2 regions of the Microbacterium sp. NPDC060117 genome follow, and region 1 is predicted to be linked to the other one. Evidence: predicted binding sites of a transcription regulator. Region 1 holds the regulator's gene; the other holds the start of a gene.
What was found. Region 1 encodes HrcA, which represses chaperone genes, less so after heat shock. Its sites were predicted from a motif close to TTNGCACTCGNNNNNNNCGAGTGCNAA; they were not measured.

Region 1 (15,408 bases):
CTGCAGCGAGAACGCATCCCAGTTCTTCGTCGTGAAGTCGGTCGAGAAGTCGGACGAGGGGCGCTGCTCGATCTTGATGTCGATGCCGATGGCCTTCTCCTGCTGCTGCAGGGCCTTCAGCATCGCGATCGTGGTCGGAGAGTCGTTGTGGTTGGGGAAGACGACGGAAAGCTTGACACCGTCCTTCTCGCGGACCCCGTCCTTGCTCTCCTTCCAGCCCGCCTCGTCGAGGAGCTTCTTGGCTCCTGCGGCGTCGAACTTCAGGCCGGCATCCTTGAAGGAGTCCTTGTAGCCGTCCTGGAAGCCGTAGAGGTTCAGCGAGCCGACAGGCTCCTCCGAGTAGCCGAGCCCGTTCCAGATGACCTTCTTCATCTCGTCGATGTTGGCGCCCATGAAGAACGCCTGACGCACCTTGATGTCCTTGAACTGGGGCTTGGAGGAATCGACGATGAGCACCGTCTTCGAGGTGCGCTGTGCACGATAGGTGACGACGTCCTTCATGCCGGCGACCTGGGCGAGAGCGTCCTTGTTCGGCGTCTCGGCGGCGTCGATCTCACCGTTCTTGAAGGCGTTGATGCGCGCCGTCGAGTCCAAGCCGGTAAAGGTGACCTTGTCGAGCAGGGGCTTGTCGCCCCACCACTTCTCGTTGGGCTCGAGCGTCGCGCTCTGCCCCTTCGTGTCGTACTTGGTGAGCTTGTACGGACCGGCACCCCATTCGGGGTGCGCGTTCTCCACGTAAGCGGTGTTGAACAGGTCGGCCGAGTTGACCTTCGGGTTGAGGATCGTCGAGAAGACGGCCTCGGGCCAGGCGAACTTGCCCTTGAAGGTGACGACGACATCCTTGTCGGTGGCGCCCTTGGTCACCGACTCGATGTTCTTCCAGTTGTCCGTCGAGCTCACCTTGTAGGCCTCGTCGGTGCCGTTGTTCGCCTTCCAGGTGGCCTCAAAGGCGGTCCAGTCGATCGGCGTGCCATCGTTCCAGACGGCCTTGTCGTTGATCTTGCCGGTGATGACGGTGTTGCCGTCCTTCTCGCCGATGTCCCACTTGTCGAGGTAGGCCGGGTTGGGCGAGACCTTGCCATCTGGCGAGATGAGCAGGACCTGGGGCGTGTACCAGTTCGCCAGGCGAGTGGTGTCCGCCGAGGCGTCCGCCTGGAACGGGTTCATCTGCGGAGTGATCTCGTTGATGCCGAAGTGGACCTCGCCACCCTGCTTGAGGTTCTCGCGAGGCTGCGGGTTGTAGTCCGCGGTCTTGGTCTCAGCGGGCTTGTCTGTGCCGCCGTTGGAGCCTCCGGCCGCCGAGCAACCGCTGATGGCGATTGCCAGCGCCCCTGTGAGAGCGATGACGCCCCACAGCTTGTGCTGCCTTTTCATGGTTCTCCTTCGATGCCTTTCGGCGTTTTGGGGACAGGGGACAGTTAACCGGCGTGAACCGGAACCTCCTGGTACATCGACCCAACCGTTACCGTTCCGATGTCAACGGAGATCTCCGGCTTCAGCGCCAGTGGCAGGCATTCGCGTGCGAATCCGTGCCGTGAAGGACGGGGGCCGCGGTCTCGCAGCGGGTGCGCTGGTCCTCCGGGAGCATCTTGTACAGCGGGCAGCGCGACGTGAAAGAACAGCCGTCGCGGCGGTCTGCCGGACTCGGCAGATCGCCTTGAAGGACGATGCGCTCTCGGGTGCGCTCGATGTCCGGGTCCGGGACCGGGATCGCTGACAGCAGCGCCTGGGTATACGGGTGCTGCGGGTTGTCGAAGATCTCGTCAACGTCGCCGTGCTCGACGAATTCGCCGAGGTACATGACTCCGACCCGGTCTGCGATGTGCCGGACGACGGACAGGTCGTGCGCGACGAAGAGGTACGAGAGCCCGAGCTTGACCTTGAGCTCGTCGAGCAGGTTGATCACGCCGGCTTGGATCGACACGTCCAGCGCCGAGACGGGCTCGTCGAGAACGACGATCTTCGGGTTTGTCGCGAGCGCGCGGGCGATGCCGATGCGCTGGCGCTGACCACCGGAGAACGCGCCGGGGAATCGGCTCGCGTGTGCCGGGTCGAGACCGACGAGATCCATGAGCTCGTCGACGCGGAGATCCGCCTCCGCCCGGGAGACGCCGATCGCGCGCAGTGGCTCGGCGATCACATCTGCGACGGTCAGACGCGGGTCGAGCGCGCCCATCGGATCCTGGAAGACGATCTGCAGGTCGCGGCGGACGGCGCGCTCCGCTTTGCCTCCGTGCAGCGTCGACACCGGGGTGCCGGCGATCGTGATCTCGCCGTCGGTCTGCTTCACCAGATCCATGATCTGCAGCAGAGTCGTGGTCTTGCCGCAGCCGGATTCGCCGACGATGGCCATGGTCTCGCCCTCGCGGACGTCGAAGGTGAGGCCCTTGACGGCGTGCACCTCGCCGACCTTGCGCTTGAGGAACGCGCCCTTGGTGAGGGGGAACGTCTTTTGCATGTTGCGCACGTCCAGCGTGACGGGACGCTCGGCGCGCGGGATGCGGTCGAGCGCGCTTGTCGGCACCTCGGGCACGGGATAGACCGGCGTGCCGCCGATGCGACCGTTCTCGATCTCGCCGGCCCGAACGCAGGCGACCTTGTGAGCGCCGCCCTCAGCCGTTGCGATCGGAAGCAGCTCGGGTTCGCGCGTCCGGCACGCTTCGGTGGCGATCGGGCAGCGGGCCACGAACGGGCACTCGTCGGGGAGGCCGATCAGCAACGGTGGGTTGCCCTTGATCGGCACCAGAGGCTGCTTCTCGGCCTTGTCCACCCGCGGGATCGCGCCCAGCAGGCCGATCGAGTAGGGCATCCGCGTCTCGTGGAACAGCTCACGCACCGGTGCCTGCTCCACGGGCTTGCCGGCGTACATCACGAGCACGTCGTCGGCGGTCTTCGCGACCACGCCCATGTCGTGCGTGATCATGATGACCGCGGCGCCGGTCTCGCGCTGTGCCGTGGCGATGAGATCCAGGATCTGCGCCTGGATCGTCACGTCGAGGGCCGTGGTGGGCTCGTCGGCGATGATCAGCTTGGGGTTGTTCGCCATGGCGATCGCGATCACGACGCGCTGGCGCATCCCGCCGGAGAACTCATGCGGGAACGACTTCAGGCGGCGTTCCGGGCTGGGGATGCCGACGAGTCGCAGCAGCTCGATCGCGCGCGCCGTGGCGTCCGCGTGCGACATGCTGCGGTGCACCGTGAGCGCCTCGATGAGCTGGTCGCCGACGGTGAACACGGGGGTGAGCGAGGTCAGCGGATCCTGGAAGATCATCGCGATGCCGTTTCCGCGCAGCGTCGACAGCTCCTTGTCACTCTTGCCGACGAGCTCGATGCCGTCGAACATGATCGATCCGGTGATCTTCGCGTTCTCATCGAGAAGACCCATGATCGCGAGCGATGTGACGGACTTGCCGGAGCCGGACTCGCCCACGATGCTGAGTGTGCGCCCCGGCTCGAGGTCGAAGGAGACGCCCCGGACGGCGTCGACGCGCCCGGACTCGGATGCGAAGCTGACGTGCAGGTCGCGGACGGAGAGAAGAGGAGTGGTCATGCGCGGCCTCCCGCCGCCGAGGTGGGATCAAGGGCGTCGCGCAGGCCGTCGGCGATCAGGGCCATCGACACCGTCAGCATGGTCAGCGCGAGGGCCGGGAAGTAGAACGTCCATGGGGCACTCGACACCGAGTTCGCGCCGATTCCGATGAGGGATCCGAGCGAGACGTCGGGGATCTTCACGCCGAAGCCGATGAACGACAGGCCCGTTTCCGTGATCACCGCCCCGACCACGCCGAGGGTGAAGTTGATCACCAGCAACGAGCCGATGTTGGGCAGCAGATGGCGCAGCACGATCTTCATGCCGGGGACGCCCATGTATCGTGCGGCCTGCACGTATTCGCGCTCGCGGAGCGACAGCGCCATCGTCCAGATGACGCGCGCCGGGAAGAACCAGCTGATGAAGATCATCGCGGCCGAGATCACGCGCCAGTCGCCTCCGGCATTCGAGGAGACCAGGGCGAGGATCAGGAACGTCGGCACGACCATGAGGAAGTGGATGATCAGCAGGATGATCCGCTCGGTCGTGCCTCCGAAGTACGCGGCGGCGGTGCCGACGATCGCGGAGATCACCGTGGTGCCGATCGAGACCGTGAGCGCGATCATCAGTGAGCGCTGCAGGCCGACGGCGGTCTGCGCGAACAGGTCGCCACCGTCGGCAGCCGTGCCGAACCAGTGCGTGCCATCGGGGGGTGTCCCCAACGACGCGAAATCGAGGTAGATCGGAGTGAACTGCGCGATCAGAGGTCCGACGATGGCGAACAGCACGAGGAACAAGAAGAGGAAGACGCCGGCGACGGCCGGGCGGTTGCGCACGAAGCGCCGGTAGTAGAGCCGGAACGTGCCGATGCGCTTGCGGGGGATGCGCGCAGCGGTGGTGTCGGGCCCGACCGGGGGCTGGATGGTCGCGGAAGTCATGTCAGCTCACCCTCACTCGCGGATCGAGGACCACCACGGCGATGTCGGCGAGGATCGCACCGATCGCGGTGAGCACGGCGGTGAAAGCCGCGATGGCCACCACACCGTGCACGTCGTTCTTGCTGATCGTGTCGATGAAGTACCGGCCCATGCCGTTCCACGCGAAGATCGTCTCGGTCAGCACCGCGCCGGTGAACACCGTCGGAATGCTGAAGGCCAGCTGCGTCGCCACCGGGATCAGCGATGTCCGCAGCGCGTGCTTGCGGATGGCCTGCTGCTTGGTCAGGCCCTTCGCGCGCGCAGTGCGGACGTAGTCGGCCTTGATGTTGTCCAGGAGTAGGGAGCGCTGCAGGAAGTGGTAGCTGGAGTAGCCGATGAACACGAGCGCGACGGTGGGCAGGATCAGGTGCTGCAGGCTGTCGATGAGGACGGGGAAGAATCCGCTCACACCGTCGGAGCTGGATCCGGTGACGTAGAAGAGACGGAAGCCGACGGCGTTGTTGATGCTGATCGCGATCAGGACGATGCCGAGGGCCGCGACGATGATCGGAATGTTCATCGTGACGATCGAGATGCCCTGCCACACCCGGTCCGCGACCTTGTACTGCCGCGACGCGGTGTAGACGCCGACCGCGACACCGAGCACCGCGGCGATGATCGTCGCGCCGAGCACCAGCTCGCCGGAGACCCACATGCGGTATGCGATCTGGTCGTTCACCGACTGGCCGACGGGGCTGACACCCCAATTCCAGTGCAGCACGATGTCGGAGATCCAGGTCCACCAGCGCTTCAGGAGCGGGATGCTGTCATCGAGATTGCGCGGTTCGAGCAGACGCGAGATCTGGTCGTGCGACAGTGGCGGCTTGCGACCGACGTAGTTGCTGCGCGGATCCAGGAAGGCCCACGCGAGGAAGTACGTGACGTTGGTCGCCACCACGATCATGAGAAGCCAGCCGAGAGTTCGGCGCAGCAGGTACTTGATCAAGATGGATGTTCTCTCTCTTGTCACGGACGCCGCGCGGGATCTCCGACGCAGCGCTGGGTCGATGCCATATCAACACCACCCGAAACCGGTGACGCGGTGCTCCGCCCCGCGCAGCGCGAGACGGAGTGCTGTCGCCGCTGAGACCCGGTTCCGGGACGCGGCAACTTCGCGAGACTATCACCGGCCGGACGCGAGGGGGGAAGTGGCACGCCTCGCCCGGCGCACGTTGACGGCGGCGGAGAGGCGCAGGGGACGGCCGCTCCGGGCGCTCCCGTAGAATCGTCGGGATACCCGGTTCACTCCCGGGACAGCCCGATCCGCCCGCCGGACCCCGCATCGTTCAGGACCTCATGTCACCTCGCGCCCTCACTCCGCTGCAGCCGGCCGCCACGCCCCCGCAGCAGATCCGCAATTTCTGCATCATCGCCCACATCGACCACGGCAAGTCGACGCTGGCCGACCGGATGCTCCAGATCACCGGCGTGGTCTCCGACCGCGACATGCGCGCCCAGTACCTCGACCGCATGGACATCGAGCGCGAACGCGGCATCACCATCAAGAGCCAGGCGGTGCGCATGCCCTGGCAGATCGACGGCGAGACGTTCGCGCTGAACATGATCGACACGCCAGGGCACGTCGACTTCACGTACGAGGTGTCGCGCTCGCTCGCCGCGTGCGAGGGCGCGATCCTTCTCGTCGACGCTGCGCAGGGCATCGAGGCCCAGACACTCGCGAACCTGTACCTCGCGCTCGAGAACGACCTCACGATCATCCCGGTGCTGAACAAGATCGACCTGCCGGCGGCCGAGCCGGAGAAGTACGCGAAGGAGCTCGCCGACCTCATCGGCGGCAGCCCCGATGACGTGCTGCGGGTCTCCGGCAAGACCGGTGCCGGCGTCGAAGAGCTGCTCGACCGTCTCGTCCAGGAGATCCCCGCGCCTGTCGGCGATGCCGACGCCCCCGCGCGGGCGATGATCTTCGACTCCGTCTACGACGCGTACCGCGGCGTCGTCACATACGTGCGCATGGTGGACGGCAAGCTCTCGCCGCGCGAGCGGATCCAGATGATGTCCACAGGGGCCAACCACGAGCTGCTCGAGATCGGCGTCTCGAGCCCGGAGCCGGTGCCCACCAAGGGCCTCGGCGTCGGCGAGGTGGGGTACCTCATCACGGGCGTGAAGGACGTGCGCCAGTCGAAGGTCGGTGACACCGTCACGACTGCACGCAAGCCGGCGACCGACGCCCTGGCCGGATACACCGACCCGAAGCCGATGGTGTTCAGCGGCATCTACCCGATCGACGGCAGCGACTACGCGGAGCTGCGCGAGGCGCTCGACAAGCTCAAGCTCTCCGACGCGTCGCTGCAGTACGAGCCGGAGACCTCGGTCGCGCTCGGCTTCGGTTTCCGCTGCGGCTTCCTCGGCCTGCTGCACCTGGAGATCATCACCGAACGGCTGTCCCGCGAGTTCGGGCTCGACCTCATCACGACCGCGCCGAGCGTGATCTACGAGGTCCTCACCTCCGACACGGGGGAGACGGTCACCGTCACGAACCCCAGCGAGTACCCGGACGGGCGGATCGGATCCGTCTCGGAGCCGATGGTGAAGGCGGCGATCCTGCTGCCCAAGGACTACGTCGGCACCGTCATGGAGCTCTGCCAGTCCCGCCGCGGGTCGCTGCTGGGCATGGAGTACTTCTCCGAAGAGCGCGTCGAGCTGCGCTACAACATCCCGCTCGGCGAGATCGTGTTCGACTTCTTCGACCAGCTGAAGTCGAAGACGCAGGGGTACGCCTCCCTCGACTACGAACCCGCCGGATCCCAGGAGGCGGACCTGGTCAAGGTCGACATCCTGCTGCAGGGTGACAAGGTCGATGCGTTCAGCTCGATCGTGCACCGCGACAAGGCTTACGCCTACGGCACGATGATGGCCGAGCGGCTGCGCAAGCTGATCCCGCGCCAGCAGTTCGAGGTGCCGATCCAGGCCGCGATCGGCGCCAGGATCATCGCCCGCGAGACCATCCGCGCCATCCGCAAGGACGTGCTCGCCAAGTGCTACGGCGGTGACATCACCCGTAAGCGCAAGCTCCTCGAGAAGCAGAAGGAGGGCAAGAAGCGCATGAAGATGGTCGGTCGCGTCGAGGTCCCCCAGGAGGCGTTCATCGCCGCGCTCTCCGGCGACGTCGAGGGCAAGGACAAGAAGTAGGCCCCGCGCGCGAAGCACTCCACCCTTGGGGGAACCTGGGTGGGGAGCCGGGACCAGCAAGTAGGGTGGTTGACATGCGTCGCGGGACATTCCGAGAAGGAACGGTGGATTATGCCGCCGTGGGCGCGACCCACGCGCCCGACCTGATGCAGTATCCGCCGGAGCGGAGCATCCCCGCCGAGGAGTCCTGGCGGCTCGGCAGCGGCGAGGAGCGGTTCCGCACCGCCGGTGACGCCCTGCTGGCCTGGACGGCACAGCGTGCGGCGGGTCTCCAGCTCACGGATGTGCGCCCTGCCGCGAGCCCCGGGTACGCCGGGGTCAGCTTCGATGCGGAGGGCGCCCCGATCGCTCCGAGTCGCACCGAGGTCGAGCCGCGCTACGACGAGGACGGCACGCCGTGGGTGGGCCCCGGGATGACGCTCAAGCTGCACGGGCGGGTGTCCGGCATGCGCGCGGACGCCGAACTGCGCGTGATCTCGGTGACCGAGCAGACGCACCGGATCGGCTTCGTGCTGGGCACGGTCGCAGGATCCGTCGTGAGCGGCGAGGAGTCCTTCGACATCGAGTGGAACGACGCCGACGAGGTGTGGTTCACTGTGCGCGCCTTCGACCGCCCGAACAGCTTCCTGTACCGCAGCTTCCCGTATCTGGTGAAGCGCCGCCGCCGCGAGCTGTTCGCCCGGTATCTGCGGGCGATCTCCCCGCTGTACGCGACGCCCGTCTGATGGGCGCGTGCTGATGGGGAGGGCGGCCTGATGGCCGGCCCCCTCCCGCTCGGGGACCCGGCCCCTTCGGACGGCAGGCTGCCCGTCGATCTGCGGATCGATCCGGATGCGCCGTTCTCCGCGTATCTGCACGTGCCCTTCTGCCGCGTGCGCTGCGGCTACTGCGATTTCAACACCTACACGGCTTCCGAGCTGCGCGGGGCACGTCAGGACGCGTACGCCGACACGCTGATCCAGGAGATCGACCTCGCGCGCGGCGTGCTCGCCGAACGGGGTGCCCTGCGTCCGCTCAGCACTGTGTTCTTCGGAGGCGGCACGCCGACGTTGCTGCCGGCGGGCGACCTCGGCCGCATGCTCGGCGCCGTCATCGGTGCGTTCGGCATCGCCGATGGCGCCGAGGTGACGGTCGAGGCCAACCCCGATACGGTGACGGCCGAGGTCGCCGAGGAGCTCGCGGCAGCCGGGGTGACGCGAATGTCGATCGGCATGCAGTCCGCGGTGCCGCACGTGCTGGCGGCGCTCGACCGCACGCACCGGCCGGAGAACGTGCACACCGCCGTCGAGGCTGCCCGGGCTGCGGGGCTCGCGGTCAGCGTCGATCTCATCTACGGCGCACCGGGGGAGTCGCTGGAGGACTGGCGCTCCTCGCTGACGACCGCGATCGACCTGGATCCGGATCACATCTCCGCGTATGCGCTGATCATCGAGGACGGCACCAAGCTCGCGCGTCAGATCCGCCGCGGGGAGGTGCCCGCTCTGGACGACGACCTGCAGGCCGACATGTACGAGCTCGCCGACGCCCTACTGGGCGAGGCCGGGTTCGACTGGTACGAGGTGAGCAACTGGGCTCGTCGACCGTCGGACCTCGGCGGCGCGGACCAGCGCTCGCGGCACAACATGGCGTACTGGCGCGGCACGGACTGGTGGGGCTTCGGGCCCGGTGCGCACAGCCACGTCACCGGACTGCGGTGGTGGAACGTGAAGCACCCCGCGGCGTATGCGCAGCGGCTGGCCGTGGGGGATTCGCCGGCCGCAGGCACCGAGCGGCCCGACGCCGAGGCAGCGCAACTGGAGCGGATCCTGCTGCGCTCGCGCATGGCGGAGGGCATGCCGTTGGATGCGATCGCGGCCGACGCCCGCACCAGGGTCGCAGGGCTGATCGCGGACGGCCTCGTCGAGGCCGGTCCCGCATTGCGCGGCACGCTCGTGCTCACGCTGCGCGGACGGCTGCTCGCCGATGCCGTGGTGCGCGCCCTGACCGATTGAGGCCGGCGTCGGCTGCAGGATCCCGCGACGGGTGCACGATCAATCCGGTCGTTGGGTCCTGCCGCCGTCGCACGGTCCTGCGGACGTCGCGTCGCAGCAGTCTCCAGCGGTCGGTGCCAGGAGCGCGTTCAGTCCCGGAGTGAGGGGAGCAGGTCCACCACGGCGGTCCGCCGTTGCGGGCCGACCACGGGCTCGTCGCCCGCACCATCGAACAGCGCTGCCGTGCGCTGCGCATCGAAGACCGGCCAGCCGGGATCCCCGCCGCGGATGAAGCGCACCCAGGCGTCGTGCATCGCGGTGGCGAGCGGCTGCGGGGGTGCAGCGCCGGCGATCTTGGCGCTCTCCGGGTCGTGCAACCGGTCGAACACGAACGGGATCTCCAGGGCGTGCGCGGCGCGCAGGTCGCGCACCGGGCTCGGCCACGAGAACTCGTACAGGAACGTCGGCGCGGTGCGGGCGCGGGCGACCCTGGTGGCCGGCGCGCGCAGCAGCAGGTCTGTCGCGAGCTGGCCGAACACCTCTCCGGTGCTCGCGCCGGGGTGGTCGGCGCGCACCGCCCTGGCGGCCGCGGCGGGTATCCGGAGAGCGAGGCGGGCGAGCAGGAGCTTCGACGGCCGGATCGCGGCGAGCGCGTTCGGCGGGAACCAGAGGCGGTACTCGTCGGTGTTGGTGCCGATCAGCACGGGCACGTCCCCGTCGACGAGCGCCTTATGCGGCGACTGCGGCAGCGAATCGGGATCCTGCACGAGCTGGAAGCCCGGGGCACCGCCGAGTGGGGAGGACCCGGCGGACTGGGCGCGCCTCGCCTCGAGCAGGGCGTCCGGAGCGATGGACGCGAAACCCTCGCGCGTCGCCGGGACGCCGAGGCGCTTCGCGAGCCGGCGGGTCACTCTTCCTCCGCGTTGCGGGGTCTGAGCGTCGAGCGGACCCGACTGGAGGATCCCACCGCGCACCAGGGCCCTGGTGTCCGGCCGGGAGAGCAGCGCGGCGACGAGTGCGCCGCCCGCGGACTCGCCCATGAGCGTGATCCGGCTCGGATCGCCGCCGAACGCGGCGATCTCGTCCCGCACCCAGTGCAGGGCGGCGGCGACGTCCTGCAGACCCAGATTGCGCGGCGCATCCTCGAGTACCGAGAAGCCCTCCGATCCCAGGCGGTAGCCGACGCTGACGAACACCACGCCGTCCCGTGCGAAGGCCGTGCCGTCGTACATCGACAGCGCCGCCGTGCCGCGCTCCAGCGCGCCGCCGTGGATCCACAGCACGACGGGGGCCGCGCTCGCGTCGGCCGGGGCCCAGACGTTCGCCGTGAGGATGTCGTCGCCGTCGATGCGGACGCTGCCCAGGATCTCCGCGGTGGCGCCGGCATAGGGCAGCTGCGGCGCCGTCGGGCCGAACTCCCCGGCGTCGCGCGGTGCGGACCACGGCTCCGGCGGCTGCGGGGGGCGGAAGCGGAGTCCACCGAAGGGCGGTGCCGCATAGGGCACGCCGAGATAGCGGTCGATGCCGTCGCTGCGTCGGCCGATCAGCTCGCCGGAGGAGATCCTGGTACGCGCGTCCTGACTCATGGCCACATCCTAGGGAGTGTCGCATCCTCGGCCCGCTCCCGGCCCGGCAGGATAGGATTGGCACTCAGGTCGCACGAGTGCCAACGGTGAGGAGGAGCGATGGTCTCAGAACGCGGACTCCAGGTGCTCCGCGCCATCGTCGAGGACTACGTGGAGACGAACGAGCCGGTCGGCAGCAAGTCGATCGTGGAGCGGCACGCGTTCGGCGTGTCCGCGGCCACGATCCGCAACGACATGGCCCAGCTCGAGGATGAGGACCTCATCGCGGCGCCGCACACGTCCTCGGGGCGGGTGCCGACCGACAAGGGCTACCGCGTCTTCGTCGATCACCTCGCTCAGGTGCGACCGCTCTCGGCGGCTCAGCGCAGCGCGATCACGGCCTTCCTCGCGGATCCCGCCGATCTCGACGATCTCATGGTGCGCACGGTGCGCGTGCTGACGCGCCTCACCGGACAGGTCGCGCTCGCGCAGTACCCGTCCTTCGCCCGTGCCCACGTCACGCACGTCGAGCTCGTGGCCCTCGGTCCCAGCCGGCTGCTGATCGTGCTGGTCACCGACGCCGGCGGCGTGTCGCAGCGCATCGTGCCGCTGCCGGTCGAGCTCGACGAGGCCGAGCTCGCCGTGCTCCGCGCAGTCATCACGGAGCTGCTGACCGGACGCTCCGTGCGGCGCGGCGCCGAGCGCGTGGAGGCGGCGGCGGACACGTCGTACGGCCCCCGCATCGACGCGGCCCGGGGCACTCTGCTGCGGGCGGTGGCCGAGGAGCTCGCGGAGTTCCGTCAGGAGCGGCTGGTGATGGCGGGAGCGGCGACCCTGGCCCGCCGCGAGCACGACTTCCGCGGCAGCATCCATCCGCTCCTCGAGGCCATCGAGGAGCAGGTCACGCTGCTGCGCCTGATGAGCGAGATGCACGTCGACGAGCACGGGCTCGCGGCGAGCATCGGCACGGAGAACGCCGCGTTCGGCCTCGGCGAGGCCTCGATCGTGGCGAGCGACTACCTGACGCACGGCGGTACCGCACGCGTAGGCGTGATGGGGCCGACCCGCATGGACTATCCGAGCAACCTCGCGGCGGCGCGGGCCGTGGCCCGCTACCTGTCGCAGCTGCTCGAAGAGGATGAGACCGGCCGCTGATCGGCCGCACGAACACGCATGCCGCCGACGGCGGCCCGGAAAGGCGATGGTGACGGATCACTACGAGGTCCTCGGCGTCTCGCGCGATGCGAGCGAGGACGAGATCAAGAAGGCGTACCGGCGGCTCGCACGTCAGCTGCACCCCGACGTGAACCCCAGCGAGGACGCGGCGGAGCGCTTCAAGCTCGTCACGCATGCGTACGACGTGCTGAGCGACGCCGACTCGCGACGCCGCTACGACATGGGCGGCGACCAGAACGGCAACGGCGGCTTCGGAGGGTTCGGCGGATTCGGCGACATCTTCGAGACCTTCTTCGGCGGCGGAGGGGCGCGCGCGGCGCGTCCTCGTTCGCGCCGGGAGCGCGGGCAGGACGCCCTGGTCCGTGTCACTCTCGAGCTCGGCGACGTCGTGTTCGGGGTGCACCGCGATATCGAGGTGGACACGGCGGTGCTCTGCGAGACCTGTCAGGGATCCTGCTGCCAGGAAGGCACCTCGCCGGTCACCTGCGACATCTGCGGCGGATCCGGCCACGTGCAGCAGCAGGTGCGCAGTCTCCTCGGCAACGTCATCACCACCGCGCCCTGCGGATCCTGCGAGGGCTTCGGCACGACGATCCCGTTCCCGTGCCAGACCTGCAACGGCCAGGGACGGGTGCGCTCGCGCCGCACGGTCGGGCTCGACATCCCGGCCGGCGTCGAGACGGGCCTGCGCCTGCAGCTGCCCGGATCCGGCGAGGTCGGCCGGGCGGGAGGACCGAACGGCGATCTGTACGTCGAGGTGACCGTGTCCCCGCACGCCCGCTTCAGCCGCGACGGCGATGACCTGCTCGCGACGCTCGAAGTGGCCATGAGCGACGCGATCCTCGGAGCGACGACGACCATCGAGTCGCTCGACGGGCCCGTCGACCTGGAGATCCGTCAGGGCCTGCAGTCGGGCGACGTGCTGACGATCAAGGGTCGCGGCGTGACGCCGTTGCGCGGAACCCAGCGCGGCGACCTGCGTGTGGGCGTCCAGGTGCTCACGCCGACCAAGCTCGACCACAAGGAGCGCCAGCTCATCGAGGACTTCGCCAAGCGCACCAAGGCGCCGGCGCCGAAGCTCGCCGAGTTCCATCAGGGGCTGTTCTCCAAGCTGCGCGACCGCTTCCGGGGCTGATCCGCGATGGCCCTGCACTTCGTGACGCCCGATGCGACGGCGGCCTCGGCGGGTTCCGTCGTCGCCCTCACCGGTGCGGAGGCCAAGCACGCCGCCGTGGTGCGCCGGGTGCGGCTGGGCGAGCCGATCACGCTCGGCGACGGGTCGGGCGTCTGGCTCGAGGGCGAGGTCGCCTCGGCGGCGCCCGCTCTCGTCGAGGTGCGCATCCTCGCGCGCCGGGAGGAACCGAGGCCTGATCCGCGGATCCTGCTCGCACAGGCACTCGCCAAGGGCGATCGCGACGAACTCGCGGTGCAGGCGGCGTGCGAGCTCGGTGTCGACGAGATCGTCCCGTGGCAGGCGACGCGCAGCGTCTCCCGGTGGGACGGCGCCAAGGCCGGGAAGGGCCGGGAGCGCTGGGCGAGCATCGTGCGCGAGGCCGCGAAGCAGGCGCACCGGGCCTGGATCCCGGAGGTCGCCGCCGTCGAGACGACCGGAGACCTGGCCCGCCGCGCGGCGACGCAGCGCGTGCTGATCCTCGATCCGACCGCGCCCGCGGCGCTGTCCGCCCTGATCCCGGACGAGCGCGACATCGTGCTGGTCGTGGGCCCGGAGGGCGGGATCGCCCCCGAGGAGATCGAGCGACTCGTCGCTGCCGGGGCGGAGCGCGTGCTGCTGGGCAGCACGGTGCTGCGCACCTCGACCGCGGGTCCCGCCGCGATCGCCGTGCTGAACGTGGCGCGCGGGCGCTGGTAGCAGACGCCCGCCGGCACGGCGAGGATAGACTGATTCCATGAGCGAACCCTCGATCTTCACGCGCATCCTGAACGGGGAGATCCCCGGCGAGATCCTGCTGGAGACCGAGGACGTCTTCGCGATCCGCGACATCAACCCGCAGGCGCCGTTGCACGTGCTCGTGATCCCCAAGTCCGAGCAGTTCCGCGACGTCACCGAGCTCGCCGCGGGCGACCCGGGGCTCATGGCGAAGATGGTGGCCGCAGCGAAGGAGATCGCCGACGAGCACGCGAACGGCGAGTACCGCCTGATCTTCAACAACGGCGCGAGCGTCGCTCAATCCGTCTTCCACGTGCACGCCCATGTGCTCGGCAATCTCGAGGAGAACAAGCTCGTTGGCTTCTGACGACACGGCCGAGGGCATGGCGCCCTCCCAGACCGTGACCTCCGCCCGCATCGAGGTGGACGGGGTCGCGATGGTGCAGCTGCTCGGGCCCCAGGATCGGCTGCTGCGCATGCTCGAGAAGGAGCACCCTGCGGTCGACGTGCTGGTGCGCGGCAACGAGGTCACCCTCACCGGTGAGCCCGCCGCCGTGCGCTCGGCCCAGAAGCTCGTGGACGAGCTCATCGAGCTGACCCGCTCCGGGCACGCCCTCGCTCCCAGCGACGTCGCGCAGTCCGCGCGCATGCTGGAGCGCGAGGGGGTCCGCCCGAGCGAGGTCCTCGGGGAGGCGATCCTGTCCACGCGCGGTCGGGTGATCCGGCCGAAGACACTCGGTCAGAAGGAGTACGTCGACGCGATCGACGAGAACACGATCGTCTTCGGCATCGGCCCCGCCGGAACGGGCAAGACCTATCTCGCGATGGCGAAGGCGGTGCAGGCCCTGCAGCGCAAGGAGGTCGAGCGGATCATCCTCACCCGCCCCGCCGTCGAGGCGGGGGAGCGGCTCGGGTTCCTTCCCGGCACGCTCACCGACAAGATCGATCCGTATCTGCGCCCGCTCTACGACGCGCTGAACGAGATGATGGATCCCGAGATCGTCCCCAAGCTCATGGCGAGCGGCACGATCGAGGTCGCCCCGCTCGCGTACATGCGCGGCCGGACGCTGAACGACTCGTTCGTGGTGCTCGACGAGGCGCAGAACACCACGCCGGAGCAGATGAAGATGTTCCTCACCCGGCTCGGGTTCGG
Region 2 (15,408 bases), on a different contig from region 1:
CTGCGCTGCGCCGCGTTGGACGTGCCGAAGGCGACGTCGGAACGGCAGTGCCAGCTGCCCGGGGAGATGGCGAAGACCGCGTATTCGCTTCAGCTGAGTGCCACGCTGCCTCCGGCAGCCGATCGTCTCGACACGCAGGTCGGCTACGGCGCGACCCTCTTCCTCGCGGGGCAGGGGTTCCCCGGCGGATCGATCCAGCGCTGGGAGTCGGATTCCCGCATGAGGAACCAGGGGATGAGTGCGGCCGAGATCGAAGCGGCTGCACGGCTGTCGACGGACCAGAACCTCGAAGGCCTCTCGATCGTCGGACGCTGGCGTGGACTGCCCGTCTGGCGTGGCTTCGCGGACGATGGGTCGTCTCAGTGCCTGATCGTCGAGACGCCGGATCCGCAGCGCGGGTGCGGGTCGGACGGCCGCACCTACCACAGCACTGCCGGGGGCGGCGTCACCATCCTCGGTTCCGGGAACGCTGACGAGGAGTCGTCGATCGTGCTCGAGGTGCCCGCGACCGAGGAACGGCCCTCCGCGATCATCGATATGCGGACGGGGATGTACATCGGGTCCTATCTGATGATCACGGAGAATGCGGCGGTGGGCGACGGCGGGCTGTTCTCGCGCAAATGACCGCGTTCAGACCCGGTCTGCGAGGATCGCGTGCCGTCTGTCGCTGATGCGCACCAGGATCAGGGTCGCCTCGGCGGCCCCGCGCAGGTTCAGCTTCTTGCGGAACGCGGCCGGATCCACGTCCACGCCGCGCTTCTTGATCTCCAGGCGTCCGATCCCGGCAGTCTTGAGGGCGGACCCGATCGCCTTCGGGTTCATCGGCAGCACCTCGCGCACCCGGAACGACGCCGCGAACGGGCTGTCGGCCGGAGCGTCGGACGTCAGATACGCGATGTGCGGATCCAGCATGCCGGCGTCGATGCTGCGCGCGAGGTCGCCGATCAGGCGTGCGCGGATCACGGCGCCGTCGGGCTCGTGCACATACGCGCCGAGCTCGCGCACCTCCGCGTCCTCGGTGTCGGCCGGGGCGGTCAGTTCGTGCGCCCGGTCGCCGCGGATCACGAGGGCCGCCCGCCGGACGCCCTCGCGTGCCAGCCCGCCCGACCACAGCACGAGCTCCACGACGTCGCCGTCCGCGCTCACCCACTGCGCTTCGACATCGGCGGGGATCGCGTCACGGTCGTGGGCGGGCCCGAGCTTGATGCCGGTAGGGACGCGCGCGGCGAGCGCGAACGCCCAGTCCAGCGAGGGGGAGTAGTCGTCTGCGGCCACGCGACGGGTCTCGGAATGCCCCGCCGTGCGCCGGGCCGGATCCAGCCACACCGCCGCCGACTCGGTGCCCTCGGAGGGCGCGTGATCCTCCGCGAATCCGTGCCGCACCTCGGCATCGGATCCGAACGGCGCCAGGTTGTACGCCGCCAGCGCGGCCGTGACCTCGTCGGCATCCACGGCCGTGACCCGCAGTCCTGCGCCGGCGAAGGCGAGCGCGTCGCCGCCGATCCCGCAGCCGAGGTCGGAAACGTGCGCGACCCCGGCGGCGCGCATCCGACCGGCATGACGTGCGGCGACCGCGAGCCTGGTCGCCTGCTCCAGGCCGGCGCGCGTGAACAGCATCCGGTCCGCGAACTCGCCGAATTTCGCCGTCGCCTTCGTGCGCAGCCGCGCCTGGCCGACCACGGCGGACACGAATTCCGGGGAGTGCCCCTCGGACCGCAGGCGCATGACTGCGCGGGCGGCCGCATCCGTGGATCCGATCTCGCCGAGCTCGTCGATCGCCCGCAGCGCCTCGGGCGTCAGCAGGGTTCGCAGTTCGCTCATATCCACGCGGTCCAGGCTATCCGTCCGCCGTGGGCGGACCGGCGTCTGACCCTTCGAGACGTCACGCGACTGGCACTCTGATTGCATGAGTGCCAGCGATGCGCCTAGACTGTTGTTAGCACTCTCGGGCTGAGGGTGCTAATCAGTCTTGAACCGTCAAGAAAGAGGTAGACCGTGTCGGTTTCCATCAAGCCGCTCGAGGACCGCATCGTCATCAAGCAGGTCGAGGCCGAGCAGACCACCGCGAGTGGCCTGGTCATCCCCGACACTGCCAAGGAGAAGCCCCAGGAGGGCGAGGTCGTGGCCGTGGGTCCCGGTCGCATCGACGACAACGGCAACCGCGTTCCGCTCGACGTCGCCGTCGGCGATCGCGTGCTCTACAGCAAGTACGGCGGCACCGAGGTGAAGTTCGGCGCCGAGGAGTTCCTCGTGCTGTCCGCGCGCGACGTGCTCGCCGTCGTGGTGCGCTGAGCGCCCACTGACGTCTCGAAGGCCCGGATGCCCTGTGCATCCGGGCCTTCGTCGCGGGCGGGGGTCGGAGGCGGATCCGCGTGCGGATCGGATGCGGCCGGCCGCGCGTCCTTCCTGCGGCAATAGGGTTGACCGGTGACCACCGCCCCGCGCAGCGCCCAGACCGTGGGCGTCGCCTCCGCGATCGGCGCATACCTGCTGTGGGGCGTGCTGCCGCTCTACTTCCTGCTGCTGGCGCCGACCGGCCCCTGGGAGCTGGTCGCCTGGCGGGTCGCGCTCTCCTTCGTGTTCTGCCTCATCCTGCTGGCGATCACCCGCGGCTGGAAGCCGTTGATGGCGATCGTCCGGCAGCCGCGGCTGCTCGCGCTGACGGCGCTCGCCGGGGTTCTGATCTACATCAACTGGCAGGTGTTCGTCCTCGCCACCCTGAACGGCGAGATCGTCGAGACCAGCCTCGGCTACTTCATCAACCCGATCGGCACCATGCTGCTGGGCGTCTTCGTGCTGAAGGAGAAGCTGCGCCGGCTGCAGTGGGTAGCGATCGGGATCGCGACCGTCGCGGTGCTGGTGATCGTCTTCGCCCACGGCACGTTCCCGTGGATCGCGCTCTCGCTGACCGCCTCGTTCGGCATCTACGGACTCGTCAAGAAGAAGATCGGCCCCTCGGTCGACGCCGTGAGCGGACTCACCCTGGAGTCGTTCTGGCTGCTGCCGGTCGCTGTCGTGCAGCTGATCGCGGTGGGTCTCACCACCGGGATCACGATGGGCGCGAACGGTGCGCTGCATGCGAGCCTGCTCGCCTTCGCGGGCGTCGCCACCGCGGTGCCGTTGCTGCTGTTCGCCGCGGGAACCCGCCGGATCGGGCTGACCGTGATCGGCATGATCCAGTTCATCACCCCGATCATGCAGTTCCTGGTCGGCGTGCTCGTCATGCACGAGCCGATGCCGACCGAACGGTGGATCGGCTTCGCGATCGTGTGGGTCGCGATCGCCGTGTTCCTGATCGACCTCGCGCTCGCCGCCCGCCGGATCCGATCCGGCCGTGGCACGGTCCAGGAGTCGAACCCCGGCACCGACACGATCCACGTGCCCTGAGGCGCCGCCCCAGGTCCGCGTCACTTCTCACCCGCGGCTCGCTCCTTCGATGTGACGATGCGTCGACGAGCGACCCGAAGCTCCGCACACGTCGTCTGCAGGGAGTCGAAGACCGACCGGTCGAATCGATCCGCACGATGCGAACGCACGTCTGCGGCGGATCCGGACCGGCGCTGGGGAGCCTGGGGAGGCGAGATGCTGGTGCAGCGATCGCCGTCCGGCGACGCCGTCGCGTGGCTGCGCTCCGCGGGGGCGAAGAGCGATGCGGCGTGGGCCGCGGATCCCGGCGATCAGCCGACCCGACCCGCTCCCACCGGTTCTCCGCCTCGCCTGATCCTCGGCGACATCACCATCGCCGCGCACGCGCTCCCTCCTGGTGCCGACCGCACATCGGGCGTCGCCGCTGGTCGCATGCGGCTGCTTCTGGTGCGCGGCGGACCCGTGCGGATCCCGTCCAGGAGCGGGCCCGTCGAGATCGGCGACGGCCAGGGCGTCCTCGTGACCGGCACCGCATCGGTGCGGATATCGACATCGCACGCAAGCGACGTGATCGCCGTCGGCATGCCGGTGGACGCGTTTCCCGAGCTGTCGCTGCCGCGGAAATCGGCGATCCTCGTCGAGGACGCGGTGCTGCTGGGCCCGATCGCCGCGTTCGTGCACACGCTCCACAGCGGAGGCCCGCTCGACCTCCTCTCCCGGGAGCGCTTCGCCCCGATCCTGCGCGACATGATCCTCGTCGCCATCCGGCGAGGGGTCGGCAGAACGGGAGTGGCGTCAGTGCACTCCCTGCATCTGCGCGCCCTGGCGATCCTCCAGCGGCGGTACACCGAGGCGGCCCTCACCCCATCCGCGGTGGCCACCGAGATGAGCGTCTCGCTGCGTCACCTCGAACGCGAGTTCCAGCCGTCGGGTCGGACGATCCGCCAGGAGATCCGCCGCATCCGCGTCGCCGCCGCCGTGGCGCTGCTGCAGGAATCCGCCTCCACGGCGCAGACCGTCGACGCGATCGCCGCGCGGGTCGGATTCAGCAACGGCTCGAGCCTCGCCCGGGCGATCTCGGCGGAGGGCCTCGCGTCGCCCTCGCGCCTGCGGGCCGGCGGACGACGTGGGGGAGTCGCCGACGGTCTTCATACCTGACGCGACCGGATTCGCACGTGGGTCGACCGGGTCGGGGAACGCGGGCGGGAGCGCGGAGCGGGGTCGATTGGATACCGGAGGACCACCGCCCCGAACCCGCGGGAGCGGTCTCAACGGCTCCCGCATGTCCGTATGCGTGAGGCGACAACGAACTGGAGCATCCCCATGACCGAGATCCGTTCCGAGCGCGGCTTCCCTCGCCGCACGATCGTCAAGGGCGCCGCGTGGTCGCTGCCGGTCATCGCCGCGGCGGCGGCGACGCCGCTCGCGGCCGCGAGCGAGACGGCACCGGAGGCGAACTACGCGGAGGTCACGGCCACCGCCAATCCCAAGGTCGGCACCAACCCGAACTTCAAGATCCAGGGCCAGTACACCGACGGCGCCAACTACGTGGACGGTGCCCTCAAGGCCGGCACCCTGGTCACCTTCATCTTCGCGAACGGTGCGGCGGCGGCGTCGTACTCCGGGCTCTCCGGCCTGACGTTCGTCAGCGGCGACCCGGCCACCGGCGGCCCCGTCATCTTCCAGGTGACGGCCACGACGAGCAACCAGGTCAAGGTCACCTTCAACAACGTCGCCCCTGTGGGCGGCACCATCACCGCCGAGGTGCTGGGCGGAACCGGCACCGCGACCATCACCGCCTGAACGGTCAGGAGCGGATCCGGCACCCGCGTCGTCTCCGCTCAGGGAACGGCCGCCGTCGTGCCTGCGACGGCGGCCGTTCGCGTCGCGTGCGAGAGCGCCGTTCCTGGGAATACCCCACCCGGCGTGGCGCTTAGAATCGATACACGCGCGCGAGAAAGAGGAGCCCCGCAACCCATGGAGCAGCACGACCCGTTCGGTTTTGTCGGATTGACCTACGATGACGTCCTGCTCCTGCCCGGGCACACGGATGTGATCCCCAGCGAGGCGGACACCTCCTCGCGTGTGACGCGCCGCATCTCGGTCGCCACCCCGTTGCTCTCCAGCGCGATGGACACCGTGACCGAGGCGCGCATGGCGATCGCCATGGCGCGCGAGGGCGGACTGGGCATCCTGCACCGCAACCTCTCGATCGCCGACCAGGCCGCGCAGGTCGACCGCGTCAAGCGCAGCGAGTCGGGCATGATCACCGATCCGATCACCACGACCCCCGACGCGACGATCGCCGAGGTCGACGCGATGTGCGCCAAGTACCGCATCTCGGGCCTGCCCGTCGTCGACCCCGACGGCCGTCTGGTCGGCATCGTCACGAACCGCGACATGCGCTTCGTCTCCGGATCCGCCAAGCAGACCACGCTCGCGCGTGATGTGATGACGAGCGAGAACCTCGTGACCGCGCCCGTCGGTGTCGAGGCCGCGCAGGTCATCGCGCTGTTCGCGAAGCACCGCGTCGAGAAGCTGCCGCTCATCGACGCGGACGGCAAGCTCGCGGGTCTGATCACCATCAAGGACTTCGACAAGAGCGAGAAGTACCCGCTGGCCACCAAGGACGACCAGGGCCGGCTCCGCGTCGGCGCGGCGATCGGCTTCTTCGGCGACGCCTGGGAGCGCGCCGAGGCGCTGCGCGACAAGGGCGTGGACGTGCTCGTCGTCGACACGGCCAACGGCCAGTCGCAGGGCGTGATCGACCTGGTCAAGCGACTCAAGGCGGATCCGTCCTTCGCGCACATCGACATCATCGGCGGCAACGTCGCAACCCGTGAGGGCGCCCAGGCGCTCGTCGACGCCGGAGTGGACGCTGTCAAGGTCGGCGTCGGCCCTGGCTCGATCTGCACCACCCGCATCGTCGCCGGTGTCGGCGTGCCGCAGGTCACCGCGGTGTACGAGGCGTCGCTCGCCGCGCGCCCCGCCGGCATCCCGGTCATCGCCGACGGCGGTCTGCAGTACTCCGGCGACATCGCCAAGGCGCTCGTCGCCGGTGCCGACGCCGTGATGCTCGGATCCCTGCTCGCGGGCACCGAAGAGTCCCCGGGCGAGATCGTGTTCCAGGGCGGCAAGCAGTTCAAGCTGTACCGCGGAATGGGCTCGCTCGGCGCAATGCAGACCCGCGGCAAGCAGACGTCCTATTCGAAGGACCGCTACTTCCAGGCCGATGTGCCCAGTGACGACAAGCTCATCCCCGAGGGCATCGAGGGCCAGGTGCCCTACCGCGGTCCGCTCTCCGCCGTCGCGTACCAGCTCGTCGGCGGGCTGCGTCAGTCGATGTTCTACGTCGGAGCGCGCACGATCGAGGAGCTCAAGACCCGCGGCAAGTTCGTCCGCATCACGGCGGCAGGTCTCAAGGAGTCGCACCCGCACGACGTGCAGATCGTGGTCGAGGCGCCGAACTACAAGCGCTGAGGCGACCAGAAGGGCCCGGATCCGATCGGATCCGGGCCCTTCGTCTATCCCCTGATGGTCCTTACCGGCTTGGATCCAGGCCATCGGCGAGTCCAGGGTCGTGGCTCATCTGACTGAGCATTTCCCGGATGGCTGAAGGAATCGAACGGATCCATCCGCCATCCGGGAATCCCTCAGTCGAACGGCCGAGTCGGAGGCCAGACGAGCGAGCGGGACGGGCACCGAGGGGATCAGCCTGCCGCGACGGGCTCCGGTGCAGCGGACTCCGCCTCGACGCCGGCCGCATCGTCCACGTGCCCGCCCCTGCCGGCCGGCAGCCAGAGCGCGATGACCGTGGCGACCAGCAGCACCGCGGCGCCGGTGAACACGGCGGGGCGGGCGGCGTCGACGTAGTGGTCGGGCAGCAGCTGGCCGCCCGCGCCCACGAAGATCGCGGTCATCACGGCGGTGCCGAGGGCGACGCCCAGCTCGCGGAGCGTGGAGTTGACGCCCGACGCCTTGGCGTGGTCGACGAGGCCGAGCGTGGCGAGCAGCGCCGTCGCCGAGGGGGCGAACACGAGGCCCATGCCGACGCCGGCGAGGATGAAGGGCGCGACGAGGGCGGCGTACGGCACGTCCGTGGCGAGCAGCGCGGCGAGCCAGCCCAGCGCGATGCCCTGCAGCAGCAGGCCTGTCACGAGCAGGACCCTGGTGCCGACGCGCGGGGCGATCAGGCCTGCGAGCGGCGCCACGAACATCGGGGCGAGCGTCCAGGGCGTGGTCTGCACGGCGGCCTCGAGTGGAGTCGCCCCCTGCACCACCTGCAGGAACTGGATCAGGATGAAGACGGATCCGAACGTGCCGAAGCTGAAGGCGAAGCCGACGACGTTCGTGAGCGAGAACGACCGGTCCCGGAACAGTCGCAGCGGCACCAGCGGCGTGGCCGAACGCAACTGCCAGACCAGGAACGCGATCACGAGCGCGCCGCCCAGGGCGAGCTCGGCGATCACGCCGATCGTGTCCCAGCCGTCGTCGTTGCCGCGCACGATCGCATGCACGAGCGCGAGCACGCCACCGGCCGCGAGCACCGCGCCCGGCACATCGATGCGCACGCGGGCGCCGAAGTCGTTGCCCAGCACGAGCAGGGCGAGCGGGATCGCGATCACCGCGACGGGCACGTTGATCCAGAAGATCGCCTGCCAGTTCCAGCCCTCCATGATCGCGCCGCCGATGAGCGGGCCGACGGCGACGCCGAGTCCGGAGACACCGCCCCAGATGCCGATCGCGAGCGGGCGGCGGGCGGCGGGCACCGCGCCGGTGAGCAGCGCGAGGGACAGCGGCATGACGGCGGCGGCGCCCAGCCCCTGCACGGCGCGGGCGGCGATGAGCTGACCAGGGTCGGTGCTGAGCGCCGCGAACAGCGAGCCCGCCCCGAACAGCGCGATGCCGAGGGCGAACACGGTGCGGCGGCCGAACCGGTCGCCGAGCGCGGAGGCGACGAGGATCGCCCCGGCGAAAGCCAGGGTGTAGGCGTTCACGAACCACTGCAGCTGCTCGATCGTGGCGCCCATCTCGCGGTGCAGCACCGGCAGGGCGTTGGTCATGACGAGGTTGTCGAGGGTCGCCATGAACATCGGCAGGGAGGCGGCGGCGATGACGAGCGCGACCGGGCGCGATCGCCGCGGAGCGAGAGCGGCGCGGCTCCGGCGAGCGGCCGGGGCGGGTGAGGGAACGGTCATGGGAAGCTCCAGTTGTAATTGGATGATTACTAGCGCTTGAGACAATGTAGTAATCGTATGATTACAAAGTCAAGTCATTCGCTGATAACCTTTCGCCATGACCCCCGCAGCGCCCACGGACACCGGCATCGGCGAGGACTCCGGTCGCCGCCTCTCCTCCCAGGAGCGTCGCGCGCAGATCATCCTCGCGGCGCTCACCGTCTTCGGATCCCGCGGCTACGAGGGCGCCACCACCGACCAGGTGGCCAAGGCCGCCGGCGTCAGCCAGCCGTACGTCGTGCGTCTGTTCGGATCCAAGGAGAACCTCTTCCTCGCGACGATCGAGTTCGCCCTCGACCGCCTTCTCACTGTCTTCCGCGAGGCGCTCGTGGCGTCCGACGAGGGGGGCGAGCGCCCGCTGGGCAAGCGCATCGGCGAGGCGTACGTCGACCTCATCGAGGTGCGGGGCCTGCATCAGACGCTCGCGCACGCCTACCTCCTCGGCAGCAACCCGGCCATCGGCGCCGCCGCGCGCCAGGGATTCGCGAAGGTGTGGCGCTTCTTCCGCGATGACATGGGCCTCGACGCAGACGAGGCCCGCACCTTCCTCGCCGAGGGCATGCTGATCAGCACCATGATCGGACTCCGGATCGTGGACGACTACGGATCCGATCCGCAGATCACCGAGCTGTTCCGGGCGTGCTTCCCGAACAAGCTGCCGCATGTGCTCGAGGTGCTGCCGCGCAACGAGCACCGGCTCTAGTAGCCGCATCAGGCTCGGAGCCGGGGCGTCGGCGCCGCGGCGCCGCAGGAGGCCCCGCGACGCCGCATGACGCCGGATGTCCGTCGATGACGGACCTGCGGCGCCGGGGTGCGGGAGCCGAATATGGTCACGCCATGACTCTCCTCCAGGACACCACCGCCCCTATCGCCGACGTCACGCCCGAGCAGCGCGCGGAGCGTCTGAACAACGCCGGCTCCGCATGGAACGAGCGCATCGCCGCCGACCCCGCGAACGCGCAGCTGACGTACAAGGTCGTGGGGCGGGGCGTCGGATCCGTCGGCACCGAGATCCGCGCGGGTAAGCACACGTTCCTCGTGGACGAGCCGGCCGGGCTCGCCGGTGATGACGCCGCCGCGAGCCCCGTCGAGTATGCGTTGGGTGCCCTCGTCTCGTGTCAGGTCGTCGTGTTCCGGCTCTACGCCCAGGCTCTCGGCCTCACGATCGACGAGATCGAGATCACGGCCGAGGGCGACCTCGACGTGCGCAAGCTCTTCGGCATCGATGAGTCCGGACGCGCCGGGTTCCACGACGTCCGCGTGCGGGTCGACATCACCGGTCCGAACTCCGCCCAGGAATACGAGCGGCTCCGCGTCGTCGTCGAGGAGCACTGCCCCGTGCTCGACCTGTTCGCGAACCCGGTTCCGACCTCCGGCGCGCTCGTCTGAGCCCTCGCAGGCGTCGCTCGCCGGACGCGGTGCGACGGATGCGCGACGCTGCGACGGATGCACGAAGGATCCCGGGGTGCAGTCGTGCAGGCGTTGCGCGATCGTGCACGCGTCGCCGGCGCCAGCGCGGATCCGGGCTGGGCTCGACCGGCATTCGGTGCCGGACGCGGTGCGACGGATGCGCGACGCTGCGACGGATGCACGAAGGATCCCGGGGTGCAGTCGTGCAGGCGTTGCGCGATCGTGCACGCGTCGCCGGGGTGCAGTCGTGCAGGCGTCGCACGACCGTGCAGGCGTCGCAGCGGTGACGGTGTCGGGCTCGCCGTCGTTCCGGCCACGCGCGGGTGCGCGCCGGATCCCTCGCCTGATAGCCTGGTCGGCTCGCCATTGCGCACACGCGCGCGGGCGGAAGGACCACCACCGTGGGATACATCGATGTCGCCGGCGTCTCGCTCACCCTGCCCGACGGCCGCCCCCTGCTCGACGAGGCCTCGTTCCGCGTCGGCGCCGGATCCACCAGCGCCCTGATCGGACCGAACGGGGCCGGCAAATCCACGATCCTGCGGATCATCCGTGGCGAACAGGCGCCGGACGCCGGGGTCGTGACGATCGACGGATCCCTCGGTGTGATGGATCAGTTCGTGGGCCACGGCCACGAGGGGCAGACCGTGCACGAGCTGCTCATCACGGTCGCGCCCGCGCGCATCAGGGCGGCGGCCGAGGCGCTCGAGGCCGCCGAGAACGCCCTCATCGAGGACGACGCCGAGCCCACGCAGATGCGGTACGCGACCGCGATCGCGGAGTACGCGGATGCCGGCGGGTACGAGCACGAGACGGTGTGGGACCAGTGCACGGTCGCCGCTCTCGGCGTCCCGTTCGAGCGGGCGCGATTCCGCGATCTCGCGACCCTGTCCGGCGGCGAGCAGAAGCGGCTCGCCCTCGAGGCGCTGCTGCGCGGTCCTGACGACGTGCTGCTGCTCGACGAGCCCGACAACTACCTCGACGTGCCGGGCAAGCGCTGGCTCGAGGAACGGCTGCGGGAGACCCCGAAGACGGTGCTGCTCGTCTCGCACGACCGCGAACTGCTCGCCAGGGCGGCCGACCGCATCGTGACGCTCGAGCCGGGCGGCGCGGGCGCGACCGCGTGGGTGCACGGCGGCGGGTTCGCGACCTACCATCAGGCGCGGACCGACCGGATGGACCGGCTCGACGAGCTGCGCCGACGCTGGGATGAGCAGCACGAGAAGCTGAAGACCCTGGTCGCGAACCTCAAGGTCAAGGCCGCCGCGAACGACGGCTTCGCCTCGCGCTACCAGGCGGCGCAGACCAGGCTGCGCAAGTTCGAGGAGGCGGGACCGCCCGAGGAGCGCCCGCCCGCGCAGGACTTCGACATGCGGCTGCGGGGTGCGCGCACGGGCAAGCGCGCGATCGTCTGCACAGGCCTCGAACTGACCGGCCTCATGCGCCCCTTCGACGCCGAGTTCTGGTTCGGCGATCGTGTCGCCGTGCTGGGGTCGAACGGATCCGGCAAGTCGCACTTCCTGCGGCTGCTGGCCCGCGGCGGCAGCGACCCGGATCCGACTCTCGGACACCTCACCGGCGCGGGGGAGCGGCTGGACGAGGTCGCCCACACCGGTGCGGCGGTGCTCGGCGCCCGCGTCGTGCCCGGCCTGTTCGCCCAGACGCACGCGCATCCGGAGTTCGCCGGGCGTACCCTGCTGGAGATCCTGCACCGTGGTGATGACCGCAGGACGGGCATGCCCCGCGACGCCGCGAGCTCGGCGCTGGACCGTTACGGGCTGGTGCGGCAGGCGCAGCAGGAGTTCGCGCAGCTCTCCGGCGGGCAGCAGGCCCGGTTCCAGGTGCTGCTGCTCGAGCTCTCCGGTGCGACGCTGCTGCTGCTCGACGAGCCCACGGACAACCTCGACCTCGAGTCGGCCGAGGCCCTCGAGGATGCGATCGCGCGGTTCGAGGGCACGGTCGTCGCGGTCACCCACGACCGCTGGTTCGCGCGCTCGTTCGACCGCTTCCTGGTGTTCGGCGAGGACGGCGGGGTCTACGAGTCGGACGCTCCGGTGTGGGACGAGCGCCGGGTCGCGCGCACCCGCTGAGCGGCAGAGGCAACCCGGGTAGGCTGGGGTCGTGACTCAGGAGATCGAGCTCGGCCGAGGCAAGCGCGCGCGTCGCGCATACACGTTCGACGACATCGCGGTGGTGCCCTCGCGGCGCACCCGCAACCCGGAGGACGTCTCCACCGCGTGGACGATCGACGCGTTCCCGTTCGAGATCCCCGTGCTCGGCGCCCCGATGGACTCGGTGATCAGCCCCCGCACGGCGATCATGCTGGGTCAGCTCGGCGGCCTCGGCGTGCTCGACCTCGAGGGCCTGTGGACCCGGTACGAGGATCCGCAGCCGCTGCTCGCCGAGATCGCCGGCCTCGACGAGGCGACGGCGACCTCGCGCATGCAGGAGCTGTACGCCGAGCCGATCAAGCCGGAGCTGATCAAGGCGCGCCTGGCCGAGATCCGCGACGCCGGTGTCACGGTCGCCGGATCCCTCACGCCGCAGCGCACCCAGGAGCTCTACCAGACCGTCGTCGAGGCGGGCGTCGACCTCTTCGTCATCCGCGGTACGACCGTCTCCGCCGAGCACGTGTCGAGCGTCGCCGAGCCGCTCAACCTGAAGAAGTTCATCTACGACCTCGATGTCCCGGTGATCGTCGGCGGCGCCGCCACCTACACCGCGGCCCTGCACCTCATGCGCACGGGCGCGGCCGGCGTGCTCGTCGGCTTCGGCGGGGGAGCGGCCTCGACCACGCGCGCCACGCTGGGCATCCACGCGCCGATGGCCACCGCGGTCTCCGACGTCGCCGCCGCGCGCCGCGACTACCTCGACGAGTCGGGCGGCCGCTACGTGCACGTGATCGCCGACGGCGGCGTCGGCACCTCGGGCGACATCGTCAAGGCTCTCGCGATGGGCGCGGATGCGGTCATGCTCGGCGTCGCGCTCGCGCGTGCCACCGACGCCCCGGGCCAGGGCTTCCACTGGGGGCCCGAGGCGCACCACCCGAAGCTTCCGCGCGGTCGGCGTGTGGCGGTCGACGGCGTCGCGACGCTCGAGGAGATCCTCTACGGCCCGGCCCCGGTGGCCGACGGCACCGCCAACCTCATCGGCGCACTGCGCAAGTCCATGGCGACCACGGGATACTCCGACCTCAAGGAGTTCCAGCGCGTCGAGGTCGTGCTCTCGCCGTACGAGTCCTGAACGTCCGCCGTTCTTGAACCGCCCCGTGTCGTCTTCGCAGCACCCCGCCGTTCCGGCTCAGGAGTTTCCGCCGACCCTGCGCGAGGTCATGCTGCGTGGCCGCTGGATCGGCATGCTGCTGCTGTGCCTCGTGGTGGCCGGCGTGTTCGCCTGGCTCGGCCAGTGGCAGCTCGGCCGCGCCATCGACACCAACCCGCCGCCGCCCGGGGCGACCGAGAAGGTGCTGCCGATCGACCAGGTCGTGAAGCCGGGCGCCTATCTGGACGCGCCGCTGGTCGGCCAGCGGACCCAGACCAGCGGATCCTGGATCCCGGGTGACTTCCTCATCGTCTCGTCGCGTTTCAACGACGGCGTCGAGGGCTACTGGGTGACCGGGCAGCTGCGCATCGCCGGCACCGCGAAGCCCACCTCCCTCGCCGTCGCGATCGGCTGGGCGCCTGACGAGAAAGCCGCCCAGGCCGCGGTGCAGAGGCTGGAGAAGACCGCTGACGGATCCGTTCTCACCGTCACCGGTCGCCTCATCTCCGACGAGGGGCCCGTCGCGCCCCCGCAGGATCAGCCCGCCCGTATGGACCGGATGTCGCCGGCGGCGCTGCTCGGCTTCTGGCATGACACCGCGGAGCTGAACGTGTACCGGCCGTACCTCGCCTCCGGCACCCCGCTCGGCGGTCTCAGCACGATCTCCTCGCCGGCACCGGAGGAGCACTCCTCGGTCAACTGGCTGAACATCTTCTACGCCGTGGAGTGGGCGATCTTCGCCGGCTTCGCGTTCTACCTCTGGTACCGCCTCGCGAAGGACGCCTGGGAGCGAGAGGTCGAGGACTTCGACGAGCGGCGCGGCACCGCCGACTGAGTCGCCCCCCGCTCGTCTGCGCGCGCCGGAGTGCGCGTCTGAGCACGGGAGGTTACGCCGATGCGCGTTCGCGCGGGCCGAGGGACGCGACCCCAGTGCTCCGTTGGTGACGAGCCGATGAACAGCTTTCAGCCAGTGCATATCTTCCTTGAAGAGGGTCCATAGGCTCGCCTATCGTCGGTGAGGTGTGCGGCTGCCCGAATGCGCCGCGCACCGACGGTCCCGACCGGGAGCCGTCGCATCCGTTCCGTGGAGGCAGCGCTGATGAAGTCCGTCCCCGATGATGGGAACCGCATGGTCCCCTCGTCGTTCCGCAGAAGAGGGGCGCGACTCGGCGCCCTCGCCGCGACCACCGTCGCCGCGCTGAGCTTCGGCTGCCTGGCAGCCGTCCCGGCGTTCGCCGACACGACCGGCACCGGTGTCGTGATCAACGAGGCCTACCTCTCCGGCGGCAGCGCCGGCGCGGCCTACACGAACAAGTTCGTGGAGCTCTACAACCCGACGCACACGGCCGTCACGCTCGACGGGCTGTCCCTGCAGTACCGCTCGGCGGCCGGAACCGGGAACTCGAACGGTACCGTCGCGCTCTCCGGTACGATCGCGGCCGGCAGCTACTACCTCATCCAGGGCAGCAGCAACGGATCGAACGGCGCGGCCCTGCCCACGCCCGATGCGACCAGCACTCTGAACCCGAGCGGCGCTTCCGGCACGATCGCCCTGGTCAAGGGCGCAACGGCGATCAGCCTCCCGACCGGATCCGTCGCCGGCAACGCCGACGTGATCGACCTGCTCGGCTACGGCACGTCCAACACCTTCGAGGGCGCGGCCGCCACGGCTCCCGCGGGCAACACCGACGTGAAGTCCCTCAACCGGACGAGCGGGGCCGACACCGACTCGAACAGCGCCGACTTCACGCTGTCCGCCACGCTCACCCCGAAGAACACGTCCGCGGCGGCCGAGTTCCCGACCGACCCCGGAACCGGTCCAGAGCCGACCCCGACGCCGACGCCGACCGACACCCAGGCTCCCGGCGAGACCAAGACCATCGCCGAGGTGCAGGGCACCACCGACACGTCGCCGCTCGTGGACCAGACCGTCACCGTGCAGGGCATCGTGACCGGCGACTACCGCACCGGTGGATACAAGGGCATCACGATCCAGACCGAGGGCACCGGCGGGGACGTCAAGACCGACGGCGCCTCGGACGGCATCTTCGTCTACCTGAACGCGCTCGCCCCGTCCGTGGCGCGCGGCGACCTCGTCACCGTGACCGGCAAGGTCTCGGAGTACTTCGGTCAG

Region 2: a site for HrcA is predicted at 1,891-1,917, ahead of groES (co-chaperone GroES). Genes of this name have one in related genera too.

Annotation. Positions count from the first base shown of each region.
Region 1 is NZ_JBHWXR010000002.1:245,455-260,862, forward strand. Features, by position in the region: gene ACFWCK_RS07270 (ABC transporter family substrate-binding protein) at 1-1,374, opposite strand, end outside; gene ACFWCK_RS07275 (dipeptide ABC transporter ATP-binding protein) at 1,496-3,550, opposite strand; gene ACFWCK_RS07280 (ABC transporter permease) at 3,547-4,467, opposite strand; gene ACFWCK_RS07285 (ABC transporter permease) at 4,469-5,452, opposite strand; gene lepA (translation elongation factor 4) at 5,803-7,656, shown strand; gene ACFWCK_RS07295 (DUF1990 family protein) at 7,731-8,381, shown strand; gene hemW (radical SAM family heme chaperone HemW) at 8,412-9,647, shown strand; gene ACFWCK_RS07305 (carboxylesterase/lipase family protein) at 9,776-11,212, opposite strand; gene hrcA (heat-inducible transcriptional repressor HrcA) at 11,312-12,346, shown strand; gene dnaJ (molecular chaperone DnaJ) at 12,396-13,502, shown strand; gene ACFWCK_RS07320 (16S rRNA (uracil(1498)-N(3))-methyltransferase) at 13,509-14,237, shown strand; gene ACFWCK_RS07325 (HIT domain-containing protein) at 14,275-14,622, shown strand; gene ACFWCK_RS07330 (PhoH family protein) at 14,639-15,408, shown strand, end outside.
Region 2 is NZ_JBHWXR010000004.1:178,743-194,150, forward strand. Features, by position in the region: gene ACFWCK_RS16670 (hypothetical protein) at 1-624, shown strand, start outside; gene ACFWCK_RS16675 (SAM-dependent methyltransferase) at 631-1,827, opposite strand; gene groES (co-chaperone GroES) at 1,996-2,292, shown strand; gene rarD (EamA family transporter RarD) at 2,428-3,387, shown strand; gene ACFWCK_RS16690 (helix-turn-helix domain-containing protein) at 3,583-4,524, shown strand; gene ACFWCK_RS16695 (hypothetical protein) at 4,690-5,169, shown strand; gene guaB (IMP dehydrogenase) at 5,344-6,846, shown strand; gene ACFWCK_RS16705 (DHA2 family efflux MFS transporter permease subunit) at 7,077-8,564, opposite strand; gene ACFWCK_RS16710 (TetR/AcrR family transcriptional regulator) at 8,662-9,306, shown strand; gene ACFWCK_RS16715 (OsmC family protein) at 9,441-9,992, shown strand; gene ACFWCK_RS16720 (ABC-F family ATP-binding cassette domain-containing protein) at 10,415-12,103, shown strand; gene ACFWCK_RS16725 (GuaB3 family IMP dehydrogenase-related protein) at 12,135-13,256, shown strand; gene ACFWCK_RS16730 (SURF1 family protein) at 13,345-14,109, shown strand; gene ACFWCK_RS16735 (ExeM/NucH family extracellular endonuclease) at 14,374-15,408, shown strand, end outside.